2 regions of the Virgibacillus kekensis genome follow, and region 2 is predicted to be linked to the other one. Evidence: riboswitches for the same ligand, from Rfam matches in the RefSeq annotation. Region 2 holds a riboswitch; the other holds the start of a gene.
What was found. Region 2 has a riboswitch for FMN ahead of ribD (bifunctional diaminohydroxyphosphoribosylaminopyrimidine deaminase/5-amino-6-(5-phosphoribosylamino)uracil reductase RibD). Riboswitches for the same ligand answer to the same signal wherever they lie in the genome.
Positions count from the first base shown of each region.

Region 1: it holds a riboswitch for FMN, as region 2 does, so the genes downstream of both, ACFO3D_RS10360 (ECF transporter S component) here and ribD (bifunctional diaminohydroxyphosphoribosylaminopyrimidine deaminase/5-amino-6-(5-phosphoribosylamino)uracil reductase RibD) in region 2, are expected to answer to the same signal.

Region 1 covers NZ_JBHSFU010000005.1:17,813-33,698, forward strand. Annotated here, with positions in the region: gene ACFO3D_RS10290 (ATP-binding cassette domain-containing protein) at 1-459, shown strand, start outside; gene ACFO3D_RS10295 (ABC transporter permease) at 449-1,258, shown strand; gene ytkD (RNA deprotection pyrophosphohydrolase) at 1,759-2,241, opposite strand; gene ACFO3D_RS10305 (hypothetical protein) at 2,273-2,836, opposite strand; gene ACFO3D_RS10310 (hydrolase) at 3,000-3,320, opposite strand; gene ACFO3D_RS10315 (ABC transporter ATP-binding protein) at 3,471-4,301, opposite strand; gene ACFO3D_RS10320 (o-succinylbenzoate--CoA ligase) at 4,492-5,925, opposite strand; gene menB (1,4-dihydroxy-2-naphthoyl-CoA synthase) at 6,019-6,837, opposite strand; gene menH (2-succinyl-6-hydroxy-2,4-cyclohexadiene-1-carboxylate synthase) at 6,870-7,676, opposite strand; gene menD (2-succinyl-5-enolpyruvyl-6-hydroxy-3-cyclohexene-1-carboxylic-acid synthase) at 7,684-9,429, opposite strand; gene ACFO3D_RS10340 (isochorismate synthase) at 9,432-10,817, opposite strand; gene ACFO3D_RS10345 (1,4-dihydroxy-2-naphthoate polyprenyltransferase) at 11,036-11,971, shown strand; gene ACFO3D_RS10350 (hotdog fold thioesterase) at 11,986-12,369, shown strand; gene ACFO3D_RS10355 (TraR/DksA C4-type zinc finger protein) at 12,384-12,731, shown strand; gene ACFO3D_RS10360 (ECF transporter S component) at 12,772-13,371, opposite strand; FMN riboswitch at 13,551-13,698, opposite strand; gene ACFO3D_RS10365 (transcription repressor NadR) at 13,792-14,328, opposite strand; gene ACFO3D_RS10370 (hypothetical protein) at 14,526-14,714, shown strand; gene ACFO3D_RS10375 (sodium:solute symporter family protein) at 14,716-15,886, shown strand, end outside.
Region 2 covers NZ_JBHSFU010000002.1:24,063-39,948, forward strand. Annotated here, with positions in the region: gene ACFO3D_RS00955 (DmpA family aminopeptidase) at 1-921, opposite strand, end outside; FMN riboswitch at 1,356-1,502, shown strand; gene ribD (bifunctional diaminohydroxyphosphoribosylaminopyrimidine deaminase/5-amino-6-(5-phosphoribosylamino)uracil reductase RibD) at 1,651-2,733, shown strand; gene ribE (riboflavin synthase) at 2,735-3,367, shown strand; gene ACFO3D_RS00970 (bifunctional 3,4-dihydroxy-2-butanone-4-phosphate synthase/GTP cyclohydrolase II) at 3,409-4,644, shown strand; gene ribH (6,7-dimethyl-8-ribityllumazine synthase) at 4,664-5,137, shown strand; gene ACFO3D_RS00980 (hypothetical protein) at 5,199-5,390, shown strand; gene ACFO3D_RS00985 (ABC-F family ATP-binding cassette domain-containing protein) at 5,403-7,280, shown strand; gene ACFO3D_RS00990 (TerC family protein) at 7,389-8,114, shown strand; gene ACFO3D_RS00995 (hypothetical protein) at 8,177-8,851, shown strand; gene ACFO3D_RS01000 (DUF5667 domain-containing protein) at 9,123-10,388, shown strand; gene ACFO3D_RS01005 (CoA-disulfide reductase) at 10,426-11,772, opposite strand; gene ACFO3D_RS01010 (sodium-dependent transporter) at 12,233-13,576, opposite strand; gene kynA (tryptophan 2,3-dioxygenase) at 13,647-14,483, opposite strand; gene kynB (arylformamidase) at 14,476-15,129, opposite strand; gene kynU (kynureninase) at 15,129-15,886, opposite strand, start outside.

The sequences.
Region 1 (15,886 bases), on a different contig from region 2:
ACGCTATTGGAGAAAACAGGACTCTCCAGTTCATATAACCATTATCCATCCACTCTTCCTGCCGGGACCAGGCAATGTATTGCTTTCCTACGTGCTCTGTTATGTAACCCTGATATTATTTTACTTGATGACCCTTTTTCAAAACTCGACTATCAGACAAAGCTTAAACTTGAGGAAATGGTTATCCATCTTTTACACAGTCATCAACAGACTGCGGTATTTGCAACCAATGATATTGACGAAGCAATCGCGTTAAGTGACCGGATTGTTTTACTCAATTCAGATGTGGGGTCAATCACTAAGATTTTTGAAGTGCCATTGGAATTACGACAGGAAGTGCCCCTTTTGGCAAGACAGCATCCCAAGTATCAATTGTTGTTTGATAAAATCTGGCAGGAAATGAACAAAAACCAAACCAGGTCGGTAAACAAGGTGGTGCGGTCTCGGCATGATTTATAATCCGGAACGTCGTCTGCTTCAACATAACAAGGACAGATTAAACCGCGAAAAAAAGATAACGCTGCTTACACACGCAGGTAGTTTTTTAATACTTATTGTTTTGTGGGAACTTGCCGGGATACTCGGATGGATTTCCATTTCGCCTTTACGTTCCCCTGTTGAATTAATTGGCTGGTCTGCCCAGACAATTATAAACGGAGAAATGCTCGCTCATGTGAAGTCGACAATCACAGCCGTATTGCTTGGCTGGATTTCTGGAGTAATCGCTGGAATACTTGCTGCCATTTTAATATGGAGTTCAAGATGGATTTCCATTATAGCCGGCCCTTATCTAAAACTGATTGAATCATTTCCTAAAATCGCAGTTATTCCCCTTCTATTATTTCTTCCGGTAGCTGACCATATTGCAATTACAGCAGTATGCTTAGTTATCGTTTTCCTTTCTATCATCATAAGCAGCTATAATTCTTTTCTGGGTGTTGATCCGAACTACAAACGAATTCTCGGTGGTTTGGGAATGGGAAGATGGAGGATTTTCATCAGAGCAATTCTTCCTGCCTCCTTTCCAGTTATCTTTTCTGAAGCGAAGACCAGTACCAGGCTTGCCTGGGCAGGAGTAATAGTCGCCGAGTTATTGGCCGGCGAGGAAGGGCTCGGTTATCTTCTGGTAAATAGGATGAGAGTATCAGATTATGGAACGATGATTCTAACCCTGTTCATCATTATATTTCTTTCAGCCATCTTGTACAGATTAATGGATCAACTAGAAAAATGGATTATCAAAAACCGTTATAACTAGCAAACTTGGCAATTGTTATTAGGGGTCTTCGAAGTTAGATTTAAGGTCCCTAGGAGGGCAAGCTTTGCAGTATATACTACTGTGGAATATGGCGGGTTCTCTTAATAAATCAATGAGTGACCGTACGAAGTGATAATCCTGGCAAAACGGTACTCATCAGGGTTATGAGTGACCGGTCGATACGATAATACGAGCAAAACGTCACTCATCGAGGGTATGAGTGACCGGTCGATACGATAATCCTGGCAAAACGTCACTCATCGGGGGTATGAGTGACCGGTCGATACGATAATTCCGGCGAAACGTCACTCATCAGGGTTATGAGTGACCGGTCGATGCAATAATCCCGGCGAAACGTCACTCATCGGGGTTATGAGTGACCGTTCGATGCAATAATCCCGGCGAAACGTCACTCATCAGGGGTATGAGTGACCGTACGATGCGATGATCCCGCTGAGACAATCACGGCAGACCGTCACTCGTTAAAAAATCGCCCCGTGTCAGGGCGATTTTTTACTGTACTCTTTTGTTACCACACGTAAACAGTGCGTTAATACATCATCTTTCATAATGAAACTGTAATTCTGATTCTGCTTAACGTTAGCTGGGATGGTTTCCAGTTGAACTGGTCCCTCAGTTTCATAATAGTTATCTTGCTCAATCAGCTCAGCAATTTCAGAAAAGTAGACATTTTTTATAATTGTCCCGCCCTTGCCATTTACGAAATACTGTCCGACATAACGAATGGATTTAATTTCTCCACCCGTTTCCTCCATCACTTCCCTGACCGCAGCATCCTGTGCATGCTCACCGTCCTCCACTTTTCCACCAGGAAATTCGAGCCCCCGGTCCTTATGTTTAGTGAGCAGCCATTTGTCTTTGTATCGACAAATAACCCATACATGCTTCGGCTCTCGGGAAAATGGATGATCTTCAAATGATAATTTTACTTGGTTTCGATAATAGTCTCTGAATGTATACATTGCTTCAACTGCTTTCCTGATTTACTGCTGATTAATATGCTATATCGGTTATTTTCCACTGCTTTCCTGTACGGGTGAATTCAAAATTAATCGTATACGAACCATATAAATCCGTTACATTGTGCTGTTTTACTGTTACAGTATTTTTACTTTCTTCCACCTTTTCATAACTATTCGCTGCATTAAACCACGGCGGCGTTTCAGTTGGCTTTATAAAGAGTCCATTTGCCCGCTCGATAAAATAGAAGTCGACATATTTGGACGCCACTTCTTTCGTTGTTATGGACTTAAATGCATTGAGCAATTCACTTTTAGTATTAAAGTTTTTTACTCTGTTCTGGTTATCAATCTCTTGCACCAGTGTATCCATAAACCCTCCTGTGAGGGAAACAATCTGCTCATGGGTAAGATTCTTCCCAGATACTTTTCCCTCTGCTTTCTTAGCATTCTCAAGCACTGTCTCTGATGCTTTATGCTGTCCGACAGCCTCCGCTCGTTCAGTTCCTGTAGTTGCTTGAAGTGTGAATATTAATGGTAAAATAATTGCTACACCGATAACCAATTTTATGTATTTTTGACGCCAGTTTATTCTCATCGTTGCTTGTCCCCTTTCAATACATATATAATACGGTTATGGTTATACTATTCCTTAATACCCAGATTCATAAACTATTAATTAGAAAAAATTACTAGAAATCAAATTAAAAACGCTTAAAAAGGAATAAGAGCAACCACTCTTATTCCTTGTGGAGAACCAGCTATTTATTTTTATCATCCAAAATACCCAATCCCTCGATAAACTCTCTTGTCTGATCATCTCCAAGATCATGAATCATTTCAAATGCTTCTGCCAATCCTGCGTCATACTCGTCATTTGCCTTATCATTATGATATTCCATAATAGGCACATGGGAACGTACATATGCCCGTCCATCAGCTACGTACATTTTATCCATCTTTTCACGCAGAATTCTCGCTTCCTCTTCTGTGGCATAAACTATAAACTCATCGTTATTTCCGTACTTAATCTGGGATATTTCCTGACTGCCTATATTGACATAAAACTTTTTCCTATCCATATGCACACCTCCTACTGATAACTTGCCTAAATTTAACCAAAACATGTACAAAAACACGCCCTACGGAAAGCTTTTTAGGAGGAAGGTGACTTTATCCATTAAAAAACCCCGTCAATCGTTTGATTGATGGGGTTATATTATCTATAAATATTATTTAAAAGCTGTTTGAGGAGAAGGCGCTCCGTTTGCATAAATACAGCGGCCTCTGCCATGAGGGATACACATTGGCGTACCAAACATCGGATCAAATGTTACATCACATTTCATCTGAAAAACTTCATGAACTAAATTACATGTAACAATTTCTTCAGGTTTGCCCTGAGCAAATACCTTCTTATCTTTGATTGCAACAATATGATGTGCATAGCGGCATGCCAAATTCAAATCATGCAGAACCATTACAATTGTACGACCATCTTTTTCGTTAAGTTCAAAAAGAAGATCCAGCACGTCAATCTGATGGGTCATATCCAAATAGGTAGTAGGCTCATCAAGTAAAATGGTGTCTGTTTCCTGTGCAAGCGTCATTGCAATCCAGGCTCGCTGACGCTGGCCGCCTGACAGTGAATCAACCGGACGATCTTTCATGTGCAGCATATTGGTAGCATCTAATGCTTTAATTACTGCGTCTTCGTCCTCTTTGGACCACTGTTTTAAGAACCCACGGTAAGGATGCCGTCCCTGTTTAACCAGTTCCATGACGGATAATCCCTCTGGTGTAACAGGACTTTGTGGCAGAATGGATAACTTCTTTGCAACTTCTTTCGTACCCATTTTAGCAATGTCCTGACCATCAAGCACAACGTCGCCGCCTTTTGGCTTAAGCAATCGTGCAAGTGAACGCAACAATGTGGACTTCCCACAGCCGTTTCCGCCGATAAATACCGTTATTTCGCCTTTAGGTATTGTTATATTCAAATCATCGATTATTATATCTTCGCCATATCCAAGCGTTAAATCTTTCGCCGTTAAAGTTTGCATTGGAATCTCTCCCCACATCTTATACATTCTTTCCACTAAAAAACACATACATATGTACAGGAATGTATATGCAAAGTCTTCTCTGTAGCATTATATCTATAGTTTATTGGGTTTTTTGATATAAGTCAATGATTTTGAGAATCATTTTCATTAAAATATACAAATCAAACGACAGAAATATGAACACTTTTTATGAAAGCAAGCTAGTCAAGCGGTTACGAACAAGTTTGTTGGAGGCGTTTCTGGGTAATTGGTCGATAAAATGTATTTCTTTCGGAAGTTTATAACTTGCCAGGTTTTCAGCAGCATATTGAAGTATCTTTTCAGGGGTAAGTGTCTCATCGTCGAGTACTACAAATGCCACAGGAACTTGGCCCCACTTTATATCTTCCCGACCCGTGACACCTGCTTCACGGATACCTTCCATGCCCGAAAGCACACTCTCAATTTCGGTTGGATAAATATTTTCGCCGCCTGAAATAATCAAGTCTTTTCGCCGGTCAACAACGTACAGAAAGCCCTCGCCATCTGTATATCCAAGATCACCAGTTGAAAGCCAGCCGTTCGTGAGTGCTTTATCCGTCGCCTCCACTTTATTATAATATCCTTGTGTAACCATTGGTCCTTTCACCAGAATTTCACCAATTGAACCCTTCTCAGCATCTATTTTTAGCTGGGCAGGAAATAAGGGTTTCCCTGATGAGCCGATTCTTTCCAGGGCATCTCCTGGGCTGAGCGTAACAATCTGAGAAGAAGTTTCCGTCATACCATACGTCTGATATATGGGAACGTTTTTTTCTTTCGCCTTCTCCAATAAAGCTTTCGGTGCTGGCCCGCCGCCCAAAAGCATACACCGGAATGACTCAGGATAGGAATTTTCACCAAGCTGGTCAATCAGTTCCCGCACCATTAACGTTACCACCGAAACAATCGTTACACCGCTCGACATAATTGCCTGATGTACCTGCTGCTTATCATACTTCTCCATCAAATAAACCGGCATACCGTAGATTACACTTTTAAGAAGGATGGACAGCCCTCCGACATGAAAAATCGGTAGCGTCACTAGCCATTTATCATGTTGGTTAAGCCCCAGGTTCAACATGGAACTGACCGCACTCCACCAGTGATTTCCGTATGTATGCATCACACCTTTAGGAAAACCAGTAGTGCCCGATGTATAAATAATCGTGAAAATAGCGTCTAGATCGATTTCGTTTATTAATTCTGCGGGTTGCCCCTCGAGAGCCTCTATATCGTTAAATGTATAAGTTGGAACATGAAACGAGCTTTGCTTATTCTGAGTAAGGATTACAGAAACATCAGCGTCACGAATTTGGTAATGGACCTCCTTGTCAGTCAAACGAATATTTAGCATTACCGCTACAGCCCCGAGATAGCTTAGTCCATGAAGTGCAATCACCATATCAACGTGATTAGCTGAAAATATTCCAACCTTAGCTCCTTTCCTAATCCCTATAGAAAAAAGCTTTTCAGCAAATAGCTGACTTCTTCTCTTTAATTCAAGAAAAGAAACCTCCGTACCATCCGGGAGTTCAATCGCGGTCTTGTTTGGGGAAAGTTCAGCTTGTTTTGTAAGCCAGTGCGGCATTAATTCAGGCATAATGGGTACCTCCCTGTTCGGTATAAAACACTAAGCATAACAGGAAAACCTTTGCCGGAAGCAAAGGTTTCTGCATAACTTTCTATATGAGAATCACGGAAAACGCGGAAACTGTTTGAAGTCCGGCTTTCTTTTTTCTTTAAATGCGTCACGGCCCTCTTTTGCCTCATCAGTTGTATAGTAAAGAAGAGTCGCGTCGCCTCCCATTTGCTGCAGGCCAGCAAGACCATCTGTGTCTGCATTAAAAGAAGCCTTCAGGAAACGAAGTGCTGTTGGAGATTTCTCAAGCATCTCCTCACACCACTGCAACGTCTCTTCTTCCAGTTTTTCCAACGGTACGACTGTGTTGACCATGCCCATCTCATAAGCTTCTTCTGCACTGTACTGGCGGCATAGATACCAGATTTCACGTGCGCGCTTATGTCCAACCATGCGTGCTAAGTATCCAGCTCCGTATCCGGCATCAAAGCTGCCTACTTTTGGACCTGTTTGTCCGAATACAGCATTGTCTGCAGCAATCGTTAGATCACAAACAACATGCAGGACATGTCCACCACCAATAGCATACCCCGATACCATCGCAACAACCGGTTTAGGGATAGTGCGGATCAGTCGCTGAAGGTCAAGTACATTTAGCCGTGGTATATGGTCATCGCCTACATACCCTCCATGGCCGCGTACTGACTGGTCACCGCCGGAACAAAATGCTTTATCCCCGGCACCTGCCAAAACAATTACTCCGATTGATGCATCATCCCGAGCATCAGCAAATGCATCGATCATCTCATTTACAGTCAATGGAGTGAACGCATTATGTTTCTCCGGACGGTTCATGGTTACTTTTGCAACACCATCGTATTTTTCATAAATAATTTCTTCATACTTTTTTGCTTCTTCCCATTGAACAGTCATTAATTTTCCTCCTTTATCATACTTATACAGATTTAAACAGATACTTCCTTAACAAACTCATTGACTATTTTACCAAAAAATCCGGGTCTTTCCACGTGAAGTGCATGTCCGGCATCTTCTGCGATAATCAGCTTGCCTTCCCGGAGCTCTTTCTCCATTGCTTCATTTAATCTGACAAATTTTTCATCAAGTCTACCGACTACCAAACAAATAGGCATTTTTAGTTCTGGTAGCCTGCTCCACCAAGATGGCTGGGAACCGGTGCCCATATAACGGAGTGACTCAGCCAGGCCCGCTTCGGTTTGAGAAAGCCGCTCTTTACGAACTTTACTTTGCACAAATTCCGGTAATGCTTTTTGTGTTTCAAACAATGAGATGTTTTCCCAAAAATCCACAAAACTGTTTAACCCTTCTTGTTCGATACGCAGTGCGAGCTGCTCATCATTCTCTTTTCGAGCAAATCGTTCTTTGGAGTCTTCCAATCCAGGTGAAGCACTTTCAAGAATAAGTGACTTTACCATTTTCGGGTTGAAAACTGCGAAAGAAAGAGCGGTACGACCACCCATTGAATAGCCGACAAGGTGAACCGTATCAAGATTAAGATGGCTTAATAGGTCAGCCAGGTCACTACAGAAACTCTCCATCGTTTTCGGTGTTTCCGCAGTTGTTTTACCATGGCCAGGCAAATCGATTATTATCATGGTGAAGTCATCACTGAAACAATCCACAAAGCCCTCCCACGTACTGCTGGCACCGGTGAAACCGTGGAGGAAAACAAGCGGCTCTCCCTCCCCGAACATTTCATACCAGTAAGAGGCATCTTTTACCTTATAATACATACCAAAATCATTCCCTACTATCAAGCACCTCTTGCTCGATATTTTTCCAGATATTCTTGTGCCATTCCATATTAGCTGTCCTGTCAGTTTTAACCTCAATCACCGACAATCCCTGATGCTCGTAACTCGCCTCGAGTGCATTCTTGAGTTCAGCTTCACTGGAAGGATTGCTGTATGTCCCTCCATACATTTCGATTGCCTGTTTAAACTCAATGTCGAGCGGTGTACCAAATAACGCTTCAAAGTGGTTTTCATAGTTGGCTTGCGGTAGAAATGAGAATATTCCACCGCCATTATTATTGATAATTAAAATAGTAATATTAAGCTGATAATGCTTAGCGGCAAGCAGTCCATTCATATCATGAAAGAACGAAAGGTCGCCAAGCAGCAATGTCACCGGTTCACCGTCCGTGGCAGCCCCAAGTCCACTGGAAACCATCCCATCAATCCCATTTGCCCCGCGATTAGCCAAAATAGTAAGATGCTTTGGTGTCGTCATAAAGAAAGAATCAAGATCCCGAACAGCCATACTGTTGCCCACGTAAAGACTGGCAGCCTCAGGAATAACCTCAAGCAACGCACGGGTTGCCTCACCCTCTGTTACCGCGGACTGCTCACCCGTATTATTAAGATGTTTCTTGGCTAGCCGGTTCATCTCCTGCCAGGTTTCCAGCCATTCACTATCCGGTTCATTTAATTTCCCGGTTTCGACTAGATCCCGGCAAAATAGCTTGGCATCTGCATAAATAAATCCGGTCTCATTTCCGGCAGGCTCCCGGTATCCTGCCTCACTCTCCACCACGTACTGCGGAACGTTCGCATGCTCATTAATATAAAACAGATACGCTTTTGATACCGGCATTGCACCAAAGCGGATAATGTAATCAGGCTTAAGCTCTTTACGTATTTCGTTATTCCTCAGAAACGCGTCATATCCCTCAATGACCAAATCCTTTTGATGCAGACCCGACCTTATTTGGGAGAGTGGATCGGCAAGCACAGGTACACCGAGTGATGCAGCAAGCTCTGTAACAGCAGCAGCGAATTCACCATCGGTTTGAGGTCCACAGACAATCAAGCCTCTTTTTTTACTGCTGAATTTATTTCTTAAATCGCTAATCTGTTTACTGTCCAAGCGCCGTGCCCCGGACGTAACCGGATAATAAGCATGCGCGTCTTCACGCTTGCCCCATAAATTATCCAGCGTAAAATCGGGAATTAACGGTTCGCGCAGTGGAAAATTCAAATGTACAGGTCCCGCATTTCCTTCCTGTGCAGTGTTTACTGCCCGGGACGCTTTGCTGCGCGCATATTCAAGCATTTTGTTATCACCTTCAGGCAGTGCCATCTCATGGAACCATTTTGGGTAGTCACCGTATAATTTAATCTGCCCGATGGACTGCGGAGCGCCAACATCCCTAAGTTCATGTGGGCGATCAGCAGTTAGTACAATAAGTGGTACCCTGCTGTAGTACGCTTCAACGATGGCGGGAAAATAATTGGCAGCTGCTGTTCCGGATGTACATACAATTGCGACTGGCCGCTGTTGTTTTTTTGCAATACCGAGGGCAAAAAAAGCTGCCGATCGCTCATCAATAATCACCCACTGATTAATGGCAGGATGCTCCGTCATTGTCATAGCCAAAGGTGTGGAACGTGAACCCGGGGATATAACGACATCTGACAGGCCGCTGGATGCAAGTTCATCCACAAAATTTCCGATATATCGTGTTAAAGCATCTGTGTGATCCATAGTTAGCCTCCCAGAACGGACATCATTGGTTTGAATTTGATTTTTGTTTCTTCATATTCGGCTTCTGGATTCGAGTCTTTTACCACTCCACACCCAGCAAACAGAGAAACCTCATTTCCCCGGATGAGTCCGGATCGGATTCCAACCGCAAACTCCCCGTTTCGGCTGCTGTCCAGCCAGCCGATTGGCGCACCATACCAACCCCGGTCCACGTTTTCATACTTACGAATAAATTCGAGGGATGTATCCCGTGGCACTCCACCAAGCGCTGGTGTAGGATGAAGTTCTTTTACAATATCAAAAATACTGAAGTCTTTATTTAATGTTGCCGATACCGGTGTGTATAGATGCTGCAGATTCCTCAGTGGATAAATAACAGGCTTGTCCGGTATATTTACATCCGAGCAATACTTTTCCATTGCCTGTCTAATCATTTTCACCACAAAATCATGCTCACTTCGATTTTTCTCATCATGAAGAAGTGTTTCTGCAATTTGATCGTCTTCCGCTTTGGTCTCTCCCCTTGGAGCGGTCCCTGCAAGGCAAGTTGAAAGCAGCCGATCCTGTTCAAGTTTTACCAGTCTTTCCGGTGTCGCCCCAACAAAACAATCACCCTCACGCTCAAAAGCGAAAACAAAACTGTTTGGTTGAGAAGAAATCAAATTATTTAATACAGCAGTAATTTCAACATTGGCAGAAAGCTTAAGCCTAAGTTCACGGGCCAACACTATCTTATCCGTTGTACTGTGACGGATTTCTTCAGTTGCACGCTGTACCACCTGCTTCCACTCATCAGGAGCAATCTCCTCTGTGGATTGAATATCTACCTCCTGAGGAAAATAATCAGGGGATGACAGCAATACTGCTTCCTTTTCCCTTAACGAGTCTGCCAGTTTTTCCGGTTCATCTGCAGGGTGCACCTTTACCGTTACAGTAAAATAACTGCTACTGTTATGAACGGTCAGCAAAAATTCAGGGATGATAAAAGAACTTTCATCAAAATTCTTCCATAAAGCCGATTTACTCCCCTTGGGGTCAAAAGACATACCACCCATGGCGAGTAGCCCTGTACCAGGAACATCAAACGGGTTATGAATGATTGCCTTTCCAAGTATTTCCTGCCACTTTTCTTCGGTTTTATCAAAACGGTCCGAACTAGCAGTTATCCGGTGAACAGACCCTGCCCCAACCAACCAATAGTCGTCAGCGGTGCTCGTCCAAAATGTACGGTTAGTCGAGAATTTTCTCGCCGATTCAAAAACATGGAGTGGGTCAATATTATTTATCTGTTTTGTTATACTAATTATTTGCGGTTCATTATTAAATTTTGCACGTTCAACCGCATTCTTCAAGAGTGATTCTATCCGTCCCTCTTTTATATCTATCATGAGTTCTAAACCTCCGTATTAAAAACAATCACAAATCACCACATCTATTTTATTCTCTTTTGAGCTGTTTCTCAAGAAATGACCTTTCAGGGTGGCCATATTAGTGTTTCAAGGTTAGTGTTAATAAATGTTACGTTTTCATGAAATTTTCCAATTGACACCCCAACTCGGATTGCCTAAACTTAATATGATATAGACAAATAGGGGAGAGAAGCAACTTGAATTCTACAAACGAAACTTCCGTCAGACAGGTGCTGAATGAACGAAGCGGTTTTCAGGTCTGGTGGCGGTTATTAAGACCACATACGTTAACTGCCTCTTTTGTTCCTGTTTTCGTGGGAACAATGCTGGCCTTAATTGATGAAGGTATCCATATATTCCTATTTTTAGCGATGCTGCTGGCATCCATGCTGATCCAGTCAGCAACGAATATGTTTAATGAATATTATGATTATGTGCGCGGTTTGGATAACGAGGAGTCTGTAGGCATAGGGGGAACAATTGTCCGTGATGGAATATCGCCTAAAACGGTCCTAAACCTTGCACTTACCTTCTTCGGTATTTCTATCTTGCTTGGGGCTTACATCTGCATGGAGTCAAGCTGGTGGATTGCGGCGGTTGGTTTAGCCTGTATGCTTTTTGGTTATCTATATACAGGTGGACCTATACCAATTGCTTATACTCCATTAGGTGAACTGTTTTCCGGATTCTTAATGGGAACCGTTATTATCGGAATCAGTTATTTTATTCAGACAATGACGATTACAAGCTCCGTAATCTGGATTTCTGTGCCGGTGGCTATTTTTATTGGCGGGATAATGATGGCAAACAACATCCGTGATCTGGACGGAGACAAAGAGAACGGCCGGAAAACGTTGGCCATTCTGCTGGGAAGAAAGAATGCCATCCGGTTCCTTGCTATTATGTTTGTTTTAGCATACGGACTTACGGCTGGTTTTATCATAGCAGGGATGCTTCCAGTATTATCTATCCTGACCTTCCTCAGTGTTGTGAAAGCCATCGAGGTCATCAGGAAGTTTCAGGGGAAAACACAACCAATTGAAATGCTTCCTGCAATGATTGCCACCGGAAAAACGAATACTATTTACGGGTTTTTACTTGGTATTTCTTTATTAATCAGTAACTTTATCTAAAAAGGGGCTTATAAATGGAATTCAATAACACACTAATGGAGTCGCTGGGAATTGAAGTATCCTCACTCGATAAAAAACAAGTGGTAATGACAATGCCAGTGGATGAGCGAACACACCAGCCTGCGGGTTATCTGCACGGGGGTGCCAATGTAGCACTTGCTGAAACAGCTGCGAGTATTGGCGCGTATGTGAATGTGGACAGCGAAAAGTTCAACGTCTTCGGCATAGAAATTAACGCAAACCATGTTAAAAGTAAACGTGAAGGTACTGTAACAGCGAAGGCAACTCCAATCCACCATGGGAAGACAACCATGGTATGGGAAATCCGAATTGCGGACGAGGATGATGAGTTGATTTGCATTTCCAGGTGTACAATTGGTATTGTTCCCAAACGATAGGAGGGAGTAATTCCATGCTTTCAGAAGAGAAACTTAACTATTTTAGAGAAAAATTACTTCAAATGAAAGAAGAAAATGAAGAAAAAATTGAGAGCAACCAGGAAAACAGCCCAAACGATGCAACCGGCGAACTTGCCGATTATGATAACCACCCAGCAGACATGGGAACGGAACAATTTGAGCAGGAAATGAACGCCGGTCTGGATAACCGTAGAGAAGAACGGCTACGTGAAATTAATGATGCACTTGAACGTATAGAGAATGGGACTTATGGAATCAGTGAAAAATCAGGAAAACCAATACCAGAGGAACGGCTTGAAGTAATGCCCACTGCCCGTTACCTGGTTGAAGAAAAAGAATAGAAAAACGGCTGTTCATCGCTGAACAGCCGTTTTCTTATATTCAATCTGCTGCAAACTTGCTCTGTTGCTGTTCAATCCAAACTTTCATCTTTACGAATAATGGTATAAATAATAGACCTACTACTATTCCTTTAATCATATTAAACGGAAGAACTCCTGCAAATACTGCAAAAGTTTTTGCCGAGGTCTCTGCCATTTCTGGGAGACCGAGAAACCATGCATACACTGGAAGAATGACGTAAAAGTTCAGGACACTCATTCCAATTGTCATTATGACCGTCCCCGTAATTAACCCAAATACAAGGCCTTTTAATCCTTTGAATTTATGATACAACAGTGCCACAGGATAAATAAACATTACCCCGGCGACAAAGTTAGCCGTTACTCCTATTGGATCTCCCGAACCTGAAACGGCAAGATACAATAGATTTTTAACCGCTTCTACAATAACCCCTGCAACCGGTGAAAAGATCAGGGCAGCAATTAATGCCGGAACCTCACTGAAATCAATTTTCAGGTAAGGTGTGGGCAATAACGGAACCGGAAAATTTAAAAAGAACAGCACAAACGATATTGTTCCCATTAATGCCAAGACCACCAGCTTTAATAACCTCGACGGCTGTATTCCTTTATTCTGCATGATTGATATCCTCCTCCATCAATTTACCGATTCCAATCTCGTGATGAAGGATGAGCCTGATTTTTACTGAGAACCTTGCCTGAATTGCTTGTTAAGCATATAAAAAACCCCAAAACCTATACGTGGCTTCAGGGCGTGGTCCACCAGAAATAAAGGCGCAAAAAGCACCTGTATCAGCTCGGCATCTTCTCCCATCCAGACTTTAACTGTCGGTCCTGGAGTTACACCAGGTCAGCCTCCTTACTAATTATAAGGCGGGTCACGGACTTACAGCAGATTCTGCTGATTACCGTCGGTCGGGAATTGCACCCTGCCCCGAAGATGGAATCGATATAACATTGTACTATAAGTTTACCCGAATTTCCTTAAAACCGCAATTCAGGAAACTCAGTTATACTCCGTCAAGTTGTAGTTCTCAGCTTATTTCAAAAGTATTCCAAGCTCCTCGAGTTGAGCACAAGCCTTTTTCAATTGTTCCTCTGTAGCTGCCTCAATGGTATGCAAATGGACACCATTTGTAAGATCTGATAAGAGCGCTGCACCTGACTTTTTTAGATCCTTCACAAATTCATCGACTTCATGCCTGTTTTTGATCATCAGTGATCCTGTCAAATCTCCATAAATCGGATGCTCTACCATGACATTCTTTATTGTTACTCCATGATCTACTAATGTATATAATTCCGAAACTGTATCTTCGAGTCCGTGCGAAACGGCGATTACTCGTGTGAAACCCGAAGCGTCATTACCTTCCTTAAAAAGAATATATCCACGTGCAGTGGCAATAATAGGTTCGCCCTTAGCTTTTAACAGGGAAACGTCCTGAACAATTACCTGGCGGCTTACTCCCATATTTTCAGCAAGTTTCTTACCCGAGAGTGGGTCATTGCTTTTTTTTAACATAGATAAAATTAACTTTCTCCTTTTTGACCCTGTCACTTTGTCACCTGCAACCACGCCATTCACCCTCTTTCGTTATTCCTCTTCTCCTTCCATTATATCAAACATCCTTCTATGTAGGCCCCTCTTTTTAAATAGAGTCTTGATTAAAAAATTTACATATGTCATTATAGGTGTAAAGACACCTTTAGTCAGTCAAACGTTTTTATTTTTTTGGGTATTATGTTCACAATTTCACAAAAAGGGGTGGTATTTTGAAGAAAAGAAAAGCAAAAACAATATGGGGTTTGATGATTCCTGTCCTGATTATTTTGGCATATGTACTTCCATACACAGTACTTTCGGAAACGCAGGCCTGGTACGGCAGTTTCCTTATATGGGGAATGATCGGGGTTATCATCATAATCGCAAATTTATTCGTCACAAAAGATTGGGGGAAATAAATTGAGTACAAATCTGGTAGTTTGGGGAATTATTATTTATATTATTTTAGCAGTATCGGTGGCTTTTATGTCCAGGCAAGGAAAAAGTACTGACATGCCCGGATTTTTCCTTGGAGGACGTAACATGAACGGTATTCTTTCAGCGCTGAGCTATAGTGCGACTACATACAGCGCCTTCATGATGGTCGGCCTAGCGGGACTAACATATATGGGCGGAGTTGGCGCCCTTGGATTTGAGATTGTCTATTTCACCGGGGTATCACTGGTTGCGTTATTTGGACCGCGGTTCTGGCGCGCCGGTAAAGAGTTTGGCTATGTCTCTCCATCTGAAATGGTTGGTGATAGGTTCGAAAGCAAGACCGCCGCTGCCTCGATTTCTCTTGTCAGTTGTCTGTTTCTCATTCCCTATTGCGCTGTGCAGCTGGCCGGGGTTGGATATTTGCTGCAGGGCATAACAGATAACGCTATACCATTTACAACTGGTGTGATTATCGCAACTGTACTTGCACTGTTTTTTTCCTATGCTGCGGGCATCCGCTCTGTAGTTTGGACAGATTCACTTCAGGCAATTATTATGATTATTTCATCCACAATCGTCGTTATCCTTGTAATAAATGGGCTTGGCGGCTTCGGGCAGTTTTTTGAAACATTACAGTCTGACCACCCTGAATCGTTGTCCGTACCAGGGAATGGCTTCTTTGATTTTCTTACATTTCTCGGTCTTACATTACCGTGGTTCTTTTTCAGTTTATCTAATCCACAGGTAAGTCAACGCTTATTTATGCCTGCATCCCTTAAAGGTTTACGGCAAATGCTGATCGGGTTTCTGGTATTTGGTTTTATTTATACCTTTGTATCTGTTTTATGGGGTTTCTCTGCTATTCAGATGTTTGAGAGTCTATCGACAGCAGACTTGGCAACACCTAAATTATTATCATCTGATTTGGTGCCACCTTTTCTAGGAGTAATTGTTATGGTGGGGATTCTTGCTGCTGCAGTATCTACGATCGATTCAATAATGCTGACATTGGCTTCCATGTTTGCACGGGATGTATACGGGAACACGAAGAAAGCTCCGGATGATGCCAGCCAATTGAAGGTTGCAAAAATTGTGATTCCGGTTATTGCTGTTCTGGCTTTTGCATTTGCTGAACTTAAACTTGACCTTATAG
Region 2 (15,886 bases):
ATTTGTCAGTGAGCGGAGTACAGCCTCCTCCGTTACTTCGATGACTGCCTGAAAGAGCTGATTCATAAGCGGGTCGTCATCCCGTACATAGGACATCGTTTCAACGATGTTATCAGACGAATGGTTGTACAGGTTGGAAGTGGAGAAGGCGATTGCAATATCACCGCTTCCATTATCAATATGGCTGCCTGTTCTCCCCAACCCCGCCGCACACCGTTTAGCCAGCCGTCTTAATTGCCGGTCGTATAATGGGGCGTCTGTGGCGATAATCATCATTATTGAGCCATCAGGTGTTTCGATTTTCTTTTCGCGGAAATCTGCAAACAAGGCATCTTCCCGTTTCCCGAAATTACTTACTACCAGACAGCCAACCGTATAATCTCCGGCAATTCTTGACGCTGTTCCAATCCCGCCTTTATGCCCGAAGCAGACCATACCTTTTCCGGCACCGACTGCACCTTCTTCAATCGGATTATTATCCGCCTTTTCCAAAGCTTCGATTGCATGCTCGGGTTTGACTGCCTGCAGCCTCATCGAATTTAGATAACTGTCATTACATTCCCCGACTACTATGTTTAGGGAGCTCGTACTGTCACCAATTTCCGGGTTGCGGTCAAGCATATACTGAAGCGTACCCTGCCAGACAGCCCCTACACTGAATGTATTGGTCAGCATAATTGGAGATTCCAGCACTCCCAGTTCATCAAGCTGGACCAGCCCTGTTGTCTTACCGTACCCATTAATAACTGCGCTTGACGCACGGGCTTTCTTAAAAAAAACGTTATCACCATGTGGAAGTATTGCAGTAACGCCGGTACAGACGGTATCTGTTTCACTGATTTTCTCGTACAGGGTAACATGTCCTACCTTTATATTTTCTACATCGGTAATACAGTTTTTCTTCCCCTTTTTTAATGCCATTTTGTCTACTCCTCCCATAAAACTGTTACATGCATTATAGCAAAATTCAGCAAAAGGGTTGCTTACATATATATTCGTTTGAGAAGAAGAGGATGCACGAATAACCAGATGCCTCCTTGTGTGTGTTGGAAACGATTATAACTTTAGAAGGCTGTTTTGAATTTTGCTCGTGAGGAGGCTGAAGCGTTGCCCAGCGGAAAAGGAGATACGGGCGAAAGTATGAGCAGATGTCGTACTTGCACCCGGAGCGGAAACCAACTTTCCCGAATGATGCAGTTTATTGAAAACAACTATCTTTCCAGAAAATCGCCTAACCTCATAAGAAAAAGAAAAAGTATTGCGGATTATCAATCAAACATTTCCAAAACAACCTTTTTGCATTTATAATTTGTCCAGTGCTATAATAATATATGGAATTAAATTAATATACGTAAATATTCCTTCGGGGTCGGGTGAAATTCCCAATCGGCGGTGTTGAAGCAATAGCTTCTCAGTCCGTGACCCGTACGGTTTTAACCGGTACGGTGGATCTGGTGAAACTCCAGAGCCGACAGTGATAGTCTGGATGGGAGAAGGAATTTTTAAAGTAGTCGCATGTTTCTATGGGGCATGATACCGTGGTATTTGTGTATCATTTTTCCCCATGTCAACTTTCGATGATGCTTATAAAATTCTACCCTTAAACCTCTGAAGTGATATTCAGAGGTTTTTTTAGTGGGAGCGATATTTATGAATGACGAACACTATATGCAGATTGCGCTGAATCTCGCGCGCACAGCGGCGGGCCAGACGAGTCCGAATCCGCCTGTTGGATCGGTGGTTGTAAAGGATGGCGAAATACTTGGGATGGGGGCACATCTTCGAGCAGGTGAACCCCACGCTGAGGTCCATGCACTAAACATGGCTGGCGATAATGCGGAAGGCGCTACCATTTTCGTCACGCTTGAGCCGTGCAGTCATTATGGAAAAACACCGCCCTGCGCGGATTTGATTATAGAGCGTGGAATCAGGCGTGCAGTTGTCGCGGTCACGGATCCTAATGAGAAAGTGGCCGGTCGCGGAATTGAAAAGCTCCGTAAAGCAGGTATTGAGGTCGAACTTGGCGTCATGCAGAAAGATGCCGAAGCGGTTAACGCAGTTTTTTTCCATTATACGCGAACTAAAACGCCATACGTTACGATGAAGTCAGCAGTCAGTTTTGACGGGAAAACAGCTACACGTACAGGCGACAGTAAATGGATAACCGGTGAAGCGGCGAGGTTAGATGTTCATCAGTACCGGCATAAACATGATGCCATTCTAGTTGGTGCCGGAACAGTTATTGCTGACAATCCTAGTTTGACCACAAGAATTCCGCATGGAGGAAAAAACCCTATCCGCATTGTTCTGGACCGGAAACTCCGGACGCCTCTTGATACGAAAGTTCTAAATGATGGGCAAGCGGAAACCTGGATTTTTACCGAAGCTGGCGAACAGGACCATGCACCATATTTGGAAAAGGAGCAGGTGACCGTAATCCAGCTTGACCAGTTAACTGTAGAGCATGTACTTCAGGAACTTGGAAAAAGAAATGTTATGTCTTTATTTGTTGAAGGCGGGGCAACGGTGAATGGATCTTTTCTGGAAAGCCGGCGTATCAACCAGCTGGTAACCTATATGGCACCTAAACTGATTGGTGGCAAGCTATCGCCGACATCAATCGGAGGAGAGGGATTTGCCTCCATGGCAGAAACCCTTTCGCTTGAAATAACGCAGGTTGAAATGATTGGTAGTGACCTAAAAATTGTTGCCGAACCTGGAAAGGATGATTGAAATGTTTACTGGAATAATTGAAGAAACAGGTACAGTAAAAAAAATAAATCAAATTTCTGAGCAGTCCGTGATAATGACAATCAGCTCATCGAAGGTACTGGAAGATGTAAACACGGGAGACAGTATTTCCGTTAATGGGATTTGCCTGACAGTAACCCATTATACCGATTCGGACTTTCAGGTGGATGTAATGCCAGAAACCGTTAAATCAACATCCCTGAGCATACTGGCTGAGGGATCCAGCGTGAATCTGGAACGTGCTATGGCGGCAGGTGGTCGGTTTGGCGGGCACTTCGTATCGGGGCATGTCGATGGTACAGGTAAAATCACACGAAGAGAAAAACAGGAGAACGCCATTTATTATGATATTGAAATACCCGAGGACCTTATAAAATATTTTATGATGAAAGGTTCCATTGCGGTTGACGGTATCAGTCTAACTGTATTCGGAATCGAAAATAATAAATTTACTATCTCCCTGATTCCTCACACTGTTTCAGAGACAGTGCTCGGTGAAAAGGGAGAGGGAGATATCGTGAATCTTGAATGCGATATGCTTGCGAAGCATGTACACAACCTGCTGAACCATCAGCAGACTGACAGTAAAGACGGGATTAACCAGGCATTTCTTTAAATGCTTCATACAAAAGATAAAAGTTACAAGGGGCTTGATGAATGTCAGGCTTTCTAAACAAAAAGGAAGTGGAGACTATGTTTAACACAATAGATGAGGCAATTGAAGACTTAAAGGCAGGAAAACCGGTTATTGTAGTAGATGATGAAAACCGTGAAAATGAAGGGGACTTTGTTGCGCTTTCTGATAAAGCGACACCTGAAGTGATCAACTTCATGATTACACATGGCAAAGGCTTGCTTTGTACGTCAATCAAACCAGAACTTGCAAAAAAACTGAATCTGCCGATGATGACCAGCCAGAACAGCGATCCATTTGGGACTGCGTTTACCGTAAGTATCGATCATGAAACGACTACCACCGGTATAAGCGCGGAAGAACGCTCCAGAACAATAAAAGCGATGCTTGATCCAGATTCCAGCGGGGAGAACTTTAAACGTCCGGGCCATGTGTTTCCGATTGTTGCAAAGGATGGTGGGGTACTGACACGTCCAGGACACACGGAGGCCTCTGTAGATCTTGCTGAACTGAGCGGCGCATTTCCGTCCGGCGTAATTTGTGAAATCATTAAAGAGGATGGAACAATGGCTAGAGTTCCTGACTTGAAAAAAATCGCAGAAGAGTTTGATCTCAAGTTTATTACCATAGAAGAGTTAGCGGCATACCGTAAACGTAATGAAGCCCATGTGAACCGGGCAGTGGAAACAGTACTCCCGACTGAGTTTGGCGTATTTAAGGTGTATGGCTATACAAATGACCTGGATGACAAGGAACATATCGCGCTGGTTAAAGGCGATATTCATTCCGGTGAACCCGTACTTGCGCGTATTCATTCCGAGTGTCTGACCGGTGATGTGTTTGGCTCTTATCGCTGTGACTGTGGCCCACAACTTCATGAAGCACTGGAAAAAATCAATGAATCAGGTACCGGAGTCCTTCTTTATATGCGTCAGGAAGGCCGTGGTATTGGCTTGATTAATAAACTCCGTGCCTATCAGCTGCAGGATGCCGGAATGGACACCGTCGAGGCGAATGAACAGCTTGGCTTTGCACCTGATTTACGGGAATATGAGTTAAGCGCACAGATCCTGAAAGACCTTGGCGTTAAGAAAGTAGATTTGTTGACGAATAATCCAAAGAAAATGACTTCACTCTCTGAAAACGGGATTGAAATCGGTGCGCGCATTCCAATTGAAACAGGAACACGAAAAGAAAACGAACGATATATGCATACTAAGTTCAATAAGATGGGACATTTACTGAACTTCCATCAATAATAAAGGAGCGAGATCAATAATGGGAGTAACATTTGAGGGAAATATGGTTGGTACAGATTTAAAAGTGGGGATTGTCGTAGCACGTTTCAACGAATTCATTACAAGTAAACTACTTAGTGGTGCAGTTGATACCTTGAAACGGCATGGCGTTCACGAAGACAATATTGATGTGGCATGGGTGCCGGGCGCATTTGAAATTCCGCTTGTGGCTCAGACCATGGCAGAAAAAAGTGATTATGATGCAGTGGTTACGCTTGGCACGGTAATCCGTGGGTCCACGCCGCATTTTGACTATGTATGCAATGAGGCAGCAAAAGGCGTTTCAAGTGCTGCGCTGAAAACAGGGAAACCGGTCATTTTTGGTATAATCACCACTGATAATATCGAGCAGGCAATCGAACGTGCTGGTACCAAAGCGGGCAACAAAGGAGCAGATGCAGCACTTGCTGCGATTGAAACAGCGAACGTTGTGAAAAACCTTAATAACCGATAAAATAAGGGGAGGATGCCTCTCCTTTTTTCCTGCAAATTTACATATAGGGGAGAAGATTAACTTGAAGTTTCTAGGGTATCAATTGCTGGCTATCGGCGTCATCTGGATTGGGATGGCCGTCTTTTTTTCTGAAATGGACCAGTTCAGCAAAATCATTTTTTATGTGGTAACATCCTGGTTTCTTTTTCTGATTGTGCTGTTTGTGAAGCAATTAGTAAAGCGCAGAAGGAATGATGACAGGAATCCACGATAGGAAGGTAATAATATGCTTACAGTTGAAAATCTATCAAAGTCTTACGGGGATAAAATACTGTTTGAGAATGTTTCCTGTACAATCGAAAGTAATGACCGAATAGGATTGATTGGAGTTAACGGTACTGGTAAGTCAACTTTTCTAAAAGTGCTTGCGGGAATTGACAGCAATGAGTCGGGTGAAATCAATCATGCCAAAGATTATAAGATCGAATACTTGGCACAGGAGCCTCACCTCCATACAGACCTGACAGTAATTGAACAAATCTACTACGGTGATTCCGAGATTATGAAAACAATGCGGGAATATGAGAAGGCACTCGGACTGCTGGAATTGGATCCAAATAATGAAAAGAACCAGGACAACCTGCTTGCGGTTCAGCAGAAAATGGATGAGCTGGATGCATGGGAAGCAAACACTGCAGCCAAAACTGTTCTTACCAAACTGGGGATAACGTCTTTCCACAAAAACGTTACCGATTTGTCTGGTGGCCAGCAAAAACGGGTGGCAATCGCAAAGGCACTTATACAGCCGGCAGACTTACTAATTCTTGACGAGCCGACTAACCATCTTGATAATGAGACCGTGGAATGGCTTGAAAAATATCTGACCACGTATAAAGGCGCATTGCTGCTTGTCACACATGACCGTTATTTTCTGAACCGGGTGACCAACCGGATATTCGAGCTTGATCAGGGAAATCTCTATCAGTATTCAGGTAATTATGAACTGTTTCTGGAAAAGAAAGCTGAACGTGAGGCACTGGAAGCGAGTAATCAGCAGAAGCATCAGAATACCCTGAAACGTGAACTTGCATGGCTGCGTCGTGGTGCCAAAGCCCGGTCAACCAAGCAGAAGGCCCGGGTGGAGCGGGTTCATGAACTAAAGGAAAAGAAGTTCGATACCAACAGACAAAATGTTGAATTCCATGTAGGTTCTACAAGGCTTGGGAAGAAAGTGATCGAATTGAGCGATGTCAGCAAGTCTTACGAAGGAAAAACATTAATTGATGATTTCAATTATCTGGTAAACCCGGGTGATCGCTTAGGTATAATCGGTCCGAACGGTGCTGGAAAAACTACATTGCTGAATATTATGGCCCGCCGTGTTCTACCCGACCGCGGGGAAGTTGAAATCGGCGAAACTGTAAAGATTGGTTATTATACCCAGGGGGACGAAGAACTGGATCCGGAAATGCGGATTATCGATTATATCAGGGAAGTTGCCGAAGTGATTCATACCAGGGAGGGTGAGACTATAACTGCTGAGCAGATGCTGGAACGGTTTCTTTTTTCACGATCTGCCCAGTGGACGTATATTGGACGTCTTTCCGGCGGGGAGAAACGGCGCCTTTATTTACTTAAAGTGTTAATGACTGAGCCGAACGTATTGTTTCTGGACGAGCCAACCAATGATCTGGACACCCAGACGCTAAGTGTTCTTGAGGAGTATCTTGATCAATTCCCTGGTGTTGTTATCACTGTGTCCCATGACCGTTATTTCCTCGACAGAGTGGTAGACCATTTGCTTATTTTTAAAGAAAGTAAAGCTATCGAGGACTTCTACGGCAACTACACTGATTATCTGGCGCGCCGTACAGAAGAAAGTGAAGGAGCCAGGAAGAAGCAAGTGAAATCGAAACCGCAAAAAACGTTAAACCGCCGAAAAATGTCGTATAAAGATAAAAAAGAGTGGGAAACGATAGAAGATGATATTACCGCGCTTGAAGACACGATTGCGGAGTTGGAAAAATCGATTGCCGGTGCTGGCAGTGATCTGGAGAAGGTTCAGGAACTTTATGCTGAACAGGCAGCAGCCGAAAAAGAACTGGAAGCGAAAATGGAACGCTGGGAAGAACTGTCCGAACTGGCAGAAGAAATGAACCAATAATAATTAACATAAAAAATGTAGGCTACAGTTGATTTTTATGGAAGATGGCTATATGCCAAACCCTTAAGCTGCAACCACGAATACTGATTCCTATGAGTATTTTGAAGGTTGGCATTTAATTTGTTTGGAATAGAATTTACTTCAGAATTAATTATTGCTTTACTTAAAATCATCGCGATTGATATAGTACTGTCAAGGGATAATGCGGTGGTTATCGCCATGGCGATAAAGGGGCTGCCGAAACACCAGCAGAATAAAGCGATTTTTATCAGAACTGCAGGTGCGGTAATTCTGCGTATCTTGTTTGCTATCATTATTGTTTACCTACTGCAAATTCCACTGGTTCACCTATTTGGCGGTCTGCTTCTATTATGGATTGCATACCATGTATTGGTGGATGAAGAATCAAAAGCTAACATTCAATCATCAGAATCAATGCTGAAAGCTGTTTGGACAATTAATCTGGCCGATGCCGTTATGAGTCTAGGTAACGTAGTGGCAGTTGCCGGGGCCGCACAAGGGAATATCGCCATGATTGCAATTGACGTCGCAATCAGTATACCGATAATAATTTTTGGCTCCAAACTGATTGTTCGAGCACTGGAAAAATATGCTTGGATTGCATATATAGGTGCAGGTATTCTTGCCTGGACTGCGGGTGAAATGATAGTCGGCGATGAATTTGTAATTGATTTTCTTAATCTCCACCACGGAATGTTCACCTATCTGATCATTGCCGGATTAACAGCAGCAGTTTTGCTATTTGGTTATTTAGGAAATAGAATTAAGGAGTATAGCTACTCAAATAGCGTTTTATACTCTTTTGATGTTTAATATAAAGAGTATTATGGGAAAATATAAAAAGGATTATTATATAATAGGGAGGCTAAAGGTATATGAAGCTTTTTCAGGTGCGGAAGGGTCAGTTTGTTTATCATAATAACGAACTTCATAAAGTTTATTCGGTTAAACCTATGTTTAAACAATCAGTCCACCTGTTCCGCTTGAAAGATATGCAGCAGATACTGTCAAAAGCGAGTGAAATCGAGCCGTATAAGCCAAAACATAAGGATTCTTTCATTTTTTATGGCAAACGCTACACAATTGATAAGGATAAAATGCCAGAGCCGGGAGATTTCATACTTATCGTAAAACCAGCCCCGGATTTCCTTGACCACTACTCCCTCAATGAAATTGAGAAGGTTGATAATGTGGAGGACGGAAACGTTGTGACCACGAGAGATAATGGGGTAAAACATAGTGAGTATGTTGTCATGGTGCCTGGCAAAGCAGATGACAGTGAGGATATCGCATACAAGGATAAGTCGCAGGTTTCCGAATCTCAACTGGAAATGGATGAATCATCAGACTTTCTTGCAGAAAAAAGAGCTGAGGAAATGGATCCCGTAGTAGGCGATATCTACCTGGATATTCAAAAAGAAACCAAGGCGATGATTGTTGGTATGACAAAAGATGAAATCATCTTTGGTCATGGTGACCGGGTTCATATTGCTGATGTAGCTAACGAGGACAAGTTTAAACTGGTTTACAGATTTGAAGAAGATTTATAACAAGAGTCTCCTGAGGCATTTTGCTTTCAGGAGATTTTTTTGTACTATCTGAATTTATAAGTCTCTAAGGAAGATAGTGTAAGAAAAACTTTGACACTCTTTATAGACGAGACGAATGTCGATTTTTTCTAATGAGTAAATGTAAACGTCAGCCCGACAACCTACTAGGTATTTTTCAGTATATTTACGAAAATATTACATAGACACACAAAAACCGAACTGTCCACCCGAATAATGTACTGAAATTATACATAGGGGAGGAATTATTTTTATGGCACTATCCATAAAAATCACTAAACTAGCGACAAGTACATTGCTTGTTGGGTCATTCACATTCGGGACAGGAGCGGCAAGCGCTGTTTTTGCTGAAGAAAATGACGACACAATCATTATTGAAGAAGAAGAACAAGCAACTGAGGTCACTGATACGCAGGAAAGCACATCAGAAGAAAACACTGAAACTGATGGGGAAGAAGAACAAACAACTGAAGAGACAAGTGATGAGGAGACTGTTGAGAAAGAGGAGTCACTGTCTTCCAATCTGATTCCTGGTGACTTTTTTTACTTTGTTAAAGTCATCAAAGAAAACATTCAACTTGCACTAACTTTTGATGATTATAAAGAAAGCCAACTGCTTGCCGAAATTGCAGCAGAGCGTATTGCTGAAGCCAATGCATTAATCGCTGCTGGTAAAACGGAAGAAGCAGTAGAACTTTTGGAAAAAGCGATTGAAACACATGAAAAGGCAGAAGAAACGTTAACCGGCACTGAAGAAACGGCTGGGGAAGAAGCTGCATCAGAAGAAGGCACAGAGTCTACTGAAGACCCTACGACAGAGGATTCAACTGAACAAGAAGAAGTAGTTGAAGAAGATACACAAACCGAGGAAACAGATGCAAGTAAAGAAGTAGTTGCTGAAGAAGAAAACGAGGAAGAAACAGATCAGGTGAGGATCAATCTTGCTAATAATATTGATGCACTTTCAGCTGTGCTAGCTAAAATTGAGAATCCGAAAGCCCAGGCAGCAATCATGAAAAACATTCAGAAGTCATTTGCCAAACTAGCAGCTAAAATTGAAAAGCGTGCTGGCAAGGTAGAAGAGGATACAGAACAAGATGAGCAGACAGAAGAGCCTGCTGAATCTGATGATGGCGAAGAAAACGCTACAGAAAATAAAGAAGAGAACACTGAGACAGTTGTGACAGCACCAACAGAGGAAACAAATGAAGAAGAGGTTACAGTAGAAGAGACTGCAGTAACTACTGTTATGGCTAAAAACGATGAGCGGGATATCGAAGCCGAGGAAGCTGCTGAAGCAGAAGCTGAAAAAGCAGCAGAAAAGGCAGAGCGCGCCCGTGAAAAAGCTGAAGAGAAAGCAGAGCGTGCACGTGAAAAAGCTGAGGAAAAAGCTGAACGTGCTCGTGAAAAAGCAGAAGAAAAAGCCGAACGTGCAGAGGAAAAAGCAGAAAGAAAAGCTGAAAAAAATCAACAGAAGGCCGAGAAAGCTAATAATAAAAATAATCGGGGAAATAACTAGAATTAAGAAGCAAGCAGCCGTCTATTGGCTGCTTGCTTTATTCTTTACCCAGAATTTTCGCTGCTTTGTAACCTATTACATTTACAGGATCTTTTGGAGTGGAGTATGGAGGGGCATAGGCAAGTTCCAGTTCAGCAAGATCGATGACAGAAAGGCCGCCTTTCATTGCGGTGGCAATCACTGCAAGGCGTTTATGAACACCATCCTCACCTATTACCTGCGCACCATAGATTCTCCCGTCTTTCGCATCAAAAATAACTTTAATACAGACTTTTTCAGCACCGGGATAATATCCTGCCCTGGAGAGCGCTTCATGACTAACTTCTTTGTAGCGGATATCAAGTTCATCCAGTGCCGCCTGATTGTATCCTGTTACTGCCACACTTAAGTCGAACACCTTAAATATAGCCGATCCTTGTGTGCCTTTATAAGCGATTTCCGAACCTGTTAAATGGTTCGCAATTATATATGCCTGACGATGTGCAGGCCAAGCGAGCGCAACATGGCGGGGGGTTCCGGTCAGGTAGTCTGGAGTTTCTACAACATCCCCAAGCGCGTAAATGTCAGGATCGTTTGTCTGCATATATTCGTTCACCCTAATTGCTCCAGTTTCGCCCAATTCCAGTGAACTTCCGTTGGCAAGCTCTGTGTTCGGCTTGATTCCAATTGCCAGGATAGTCATATCTGCCTGAATAACTTTACCACTGTTCAGCATCAGTGTGGCTCCGTTATTTTTAAAAGATTCCAGCCCATCATTCAATCTCAGTTCTATATTTTTTGCTTTCAGATGGTCCTGGATGATTCCGGCCATATCTTCATCAACCAATTTCATTACCTGGCTGGATCGGTCGATAACCGTACAATTTATCCCGATAGCGGTCAGGTTCTCAACCATTTCAAGACCGATGAAACCAGCCCCGATTATCGCACAGGTCTTTGGCTTGATTTTCTCAATATGTGAATAGATAGCATCCATATCCGGAATGGTATGCAAAGAAAAAGTCCGGTCCGGATTCAATCCATCAAGCGGAGGCTTCACCGCGGAGGCACCGGGAGAAAGAATCAGTTTATCGTACGGTTCATGAAAAACTTCATCATTCTTTTTGTGCGAAACACGCTTTTTTTCGCGTTCAATTGAAATTACTTCGGTATGGGTACGTACGTCAACATTATACTTTTTGGCAAAATCGTTGGTATCCCGAAGTAAATGCTCCCGTTTCCTGACTGTGCCACCAACATAATAAGGCATTCCACAATTGGAGAAAGCTATGTAACCGCCTTTATCGAACAACGTAATTTCTGCTTCCTGATCCATCCGGCGAATTTGTGCAGCTACAGTGGAACCACCGCCGACACCACCGACCACCACTATCTTTTTTGCCATTGGTTATACCTCCTTTACATTGTTAATTTCCCCTTATCCGGATGGAATAATCACGCTAAAAAAAAGAGGCTGGAATATAACTAAAACATTGCTTTCTAGATTATAATGTTAACTTTTTGTAGTTGAATTTCAATTCAAAGTTGATAGAAGCTGCGAAGTAATGAAGCCGGTGAACGATTTATCACGAGGCTGCAGTTCTGACGATGGTTACAAACTCGCACTGATTACAGCAGCCCAGTCCGAACAATAATACTAGTAAAGCATCCCGCAGAATTGTTTTGCCGGATGCTTTTTTAAAAGGAAGATTTTCTGCCGGAGCGGAAATCAACAAGGCAACTATTTTGCAGCTTATAGATTTTTAAACGAAAAAACCCGAACTACTTCAAATACTTATTGAGAAATTGAAGATAGTTCGGGTTATTCTATTGCTTATATACTTTTGTCCCAGGCTCTTTAAGCGTTACAGTATTCCTAATGAACCCAGGAAAACTATTATTATGGTTATTGGAACAAGCCACCGCATAATCTGGAACCATAGTTGGTAACTTCCGCCAGACAGGCTGTTTGCATATGAAAACTCCTGCTTCATTAAAGATTGATCCAGCCGGAAACCGATGAACAATGCAATCAGCAGACAGCCTCCAGGGAGAAGAATATTACTTACCAGGAAATCACTCGCATCAAAAACTGTCAGGTTGAATATTTTAAAACCGGAAAGGCTGCTGGATGAAAGAGCAGCAGGGATTCCAGCGATAAATACTACTAGACCTGTAAGCCAAGCAACTTTAACACGGGAGCGGTTCTTTTTCTCGGTAAACGCTGAAGTAATAATCTCAAGCATGCTGAACGAAGAAGTTAGTACGGCGAATAAGAACAGCAGTAAAAAGAGACTCAGAAACACTTCGCCAAACGGCATTTGCGCAAACGCAGCCGGTAACACCATGAACAGCAGTCCCGGTCCTTCAGCAGGCTCAAGTCCGAATGAGAATACGACCGGGAAAATCGCCAACCCTGCAAGCAGTGATACAAAAATATTCATAATCGATACCGACCCTGCGGCAAATGGCAGGCTTATATCTTTTCCAAGGTAGGAACTGTATGTCACCATTACCGAAAATCCTACTGCTAAAGAGAAGAAAGATTGACCAAGAGCATAAAGAATACTCTCGCCTGTTATTTTAGAAAAGTCCGGTTGTAAAAAGAAATTTAATCCGGCTGCAGCACCCTCAAATGTTACTGACCGTAAAACCAGGACAATAAAAAATACGAATAGCAGGGGCATCAGTACTTTACTCGATTTTTCAATCCCATCTTTGATTCCAAGTGAAACCACCAGAATATTAATAATCAAAAATAGTCCAAGACCTGCGATTGTCACCAAAGGGTTGGTGGTAATCATTCCAAATAACTGTTCATAATTGGAATTTTCTTTGATGATAAGTCCAGGAATCGACAGGGCGCTGTAGATTAAAACCCAACCTCCGACTACACTGTAAAAGGAGAGGAGGACAAACGATCCAAATACACCCCAATGGCCGATAATCGACCACCCACTTTTTGGAGCTAGCTTCTTATAGGCACTAATTGCCTCCCGCTGGGCTCCGCGTCCTATCACAAATTCAGCAATCAGCAGGGGAAGTCCGATTATTAAAGTGAAGGCAATAAACAAGAGGAAAAATGCTCCTCCACCATTCATCCCGGTCATGTACGGAAACTTCCAAATTGCCCCCAAACCGATTGCAGCCCCAGCAGAGGATAAAATAAACCCCAGTCTGGATGCCCATTGATCTCGTTCTTCTTTCATATGTCTGTCCACCTCACTGAATCTATAAATTTAATTAGAAGTATATCATTTATGAATGTATCAGGACAATTTAAATTTTTGTTCTGATATTCCAAAGCTCAGGGAAAAAGTAATGATCAAGGACCTGTTTCAGATAGCCTACACCTGAAGAGCCGCCGGTTCCCTGTTTGTGCCCGATTATCCGCTCAACCGTTTTCATATGGCGGAATCGCCACTGCTGAAACCAATCCTCGATGTCTACCAGCTTTTCAGCAAGTTGATAAAGTTCCCAGTGCTCATCCACATTCCGATAGACCTCAAGCCAAGCAGCTTCAACTGATGAATCACCCTGATATGTTTTGGAGAAATCGCGATTTAGTACATCTGGATTAATGGCAAATCCGTTCCTCGCAAGTGCTTGAATCGAAACATCATATAGCCCCGGTTGTTCGTACGCTTTTAGCAGCGTATCATACAGCTCAGGATTCTTTTTATAGATTTTCAAAATGTGTGGTGTCTTATAGCCGAGCACAAATTCAACGAGTCTATATTGATCCGACTGAAAGCCTGATGCATTTCCAAGCTTATCACGGAATTCCATATATTCAGCTGGTGTTAGGGTGGACAGTACATCCCATGCTTGGATAATCTGTGACTGGATTTTGGAAACCCGCGCAAGCATTTTAAATGACGCCTGCAGTTCATCTTGCTGAATAGCAGTAATTGCTGCTTGGGTTTCATGAATAATCAGCTTGAGCCACAGTTCACTGACATGATGAATAATAATGAATAGCATCTCATCGTGATGGCCGGAAAGCCGTTTCTGGCTGGACAGGAGCTGGTCAAGCTGCAGATAATCCCCGTAGGTCATATCGTCCATAAAGTCAGTATGAATATCTTTCTCATTTTTGAATGGCTTTTCACTCATGGTCAGTTCTCCTTTCGTCAATCGGACGTATTGCTGCTCGGACCGGGCTTCCGTCACTTCCCTCGATTGCAAGTGGAAGGGCAATCAGTTCATAATTTCCTGATTTTACATGATCAAGCATCAGGTTTTCCAGGATAAAAATATTATATTCATATAGTGCATGGTGGGTTGCAAGATCCTTGCTGTCAGGGGCATCAACGGATGGCATATCAACGCCGATCAGACGCACACCCTGTTCATACAGGTAAGCAGCAATGCCCGGGTCAAGATAGGGTGTTTTTTCAGGGAAGACTTTTGCGTTATTTGGCAAAGACGTCCGCAGTAATACTCGTGTAATGCCATCCAGGTCGAATTCCTTCAGCGTATCCGTAGTTATTCTCTCCGTATTACTGACATCCACAACTTTTGCTGGCCCCACATAAAGGTCAAGCCCAAGCTGGTCGATTGTTTTTCCATCTGAATCATAATGGAACGGAGCATCCACATGTGTGCCGGTATGAACACTTGCTGTTATTTGGCCAATGTTTACCGAACCGGTTTGCTCTTTTGTATAGGTAAGCGAATAATTGAAAGGTGTATCGCCCGGAAAGTGTGCCATGTCATTTGTTAATGGTTGAGAGATATCAATCCAGCTCTTATTATTCATTATGCGATAACCCCCCGTTTGTTTTCGTATTTCTTAAATTTTTCTTCATCCATAATTCTTTTTAGAATCTGAACGGATTTCCATACATCTTCAAAACTGTTATACAACGCTACAGGAGCAAGTCGGATTCCATCTGGTTTCCGGAAATCAGGCACCACACCATCGGCTTTAAGTGCTCGGCAAATCCTCGCTGCTTCTTTATGCTCTAAAAGAACATGCCCGCCCCGGGTTGTTTCATCTTTCGGGTTGGCAATCTTGAATTCATAGCCGCCAAGCTCATTCTCAATCAGTTCCATCAGGTAACCAGTCAGACGGAGTGACTTCCGGCGGATTTCTTCCATGCCTGCTTCTTCAAACATTTCTAAGGAACCGAGTAATGGGGCAAGACTCAACAGATGAGGTGTGCCAATCTGATATGCGCCGGCATTTTCAGCGGGTGTAAGTGTATGGTCCATATCAAATTGTTTCTCTTTTGCTGAACTGAACCATCCGGCGAGACCCGGCTCGGTGCCAAAGTGTTTTCTATTTACGTATAGTCCTGCAACACTTCCAGGCCCAGCATTCAGGTGCTTATAGGTACACCAGAAGGCGAAATCGACATCCCATTCGGATAATGAGTGGGGAATGGATCCAATGGAATGGCAGAGATCAAAGCCAATAAGTATTCCCCGTTGATGAGCTTCTTTTGTCAGTGTCTTCATATCCAATACCTGACCGCTTCGGTACAATACACCTGGCAAAACGATTAACGCTATTT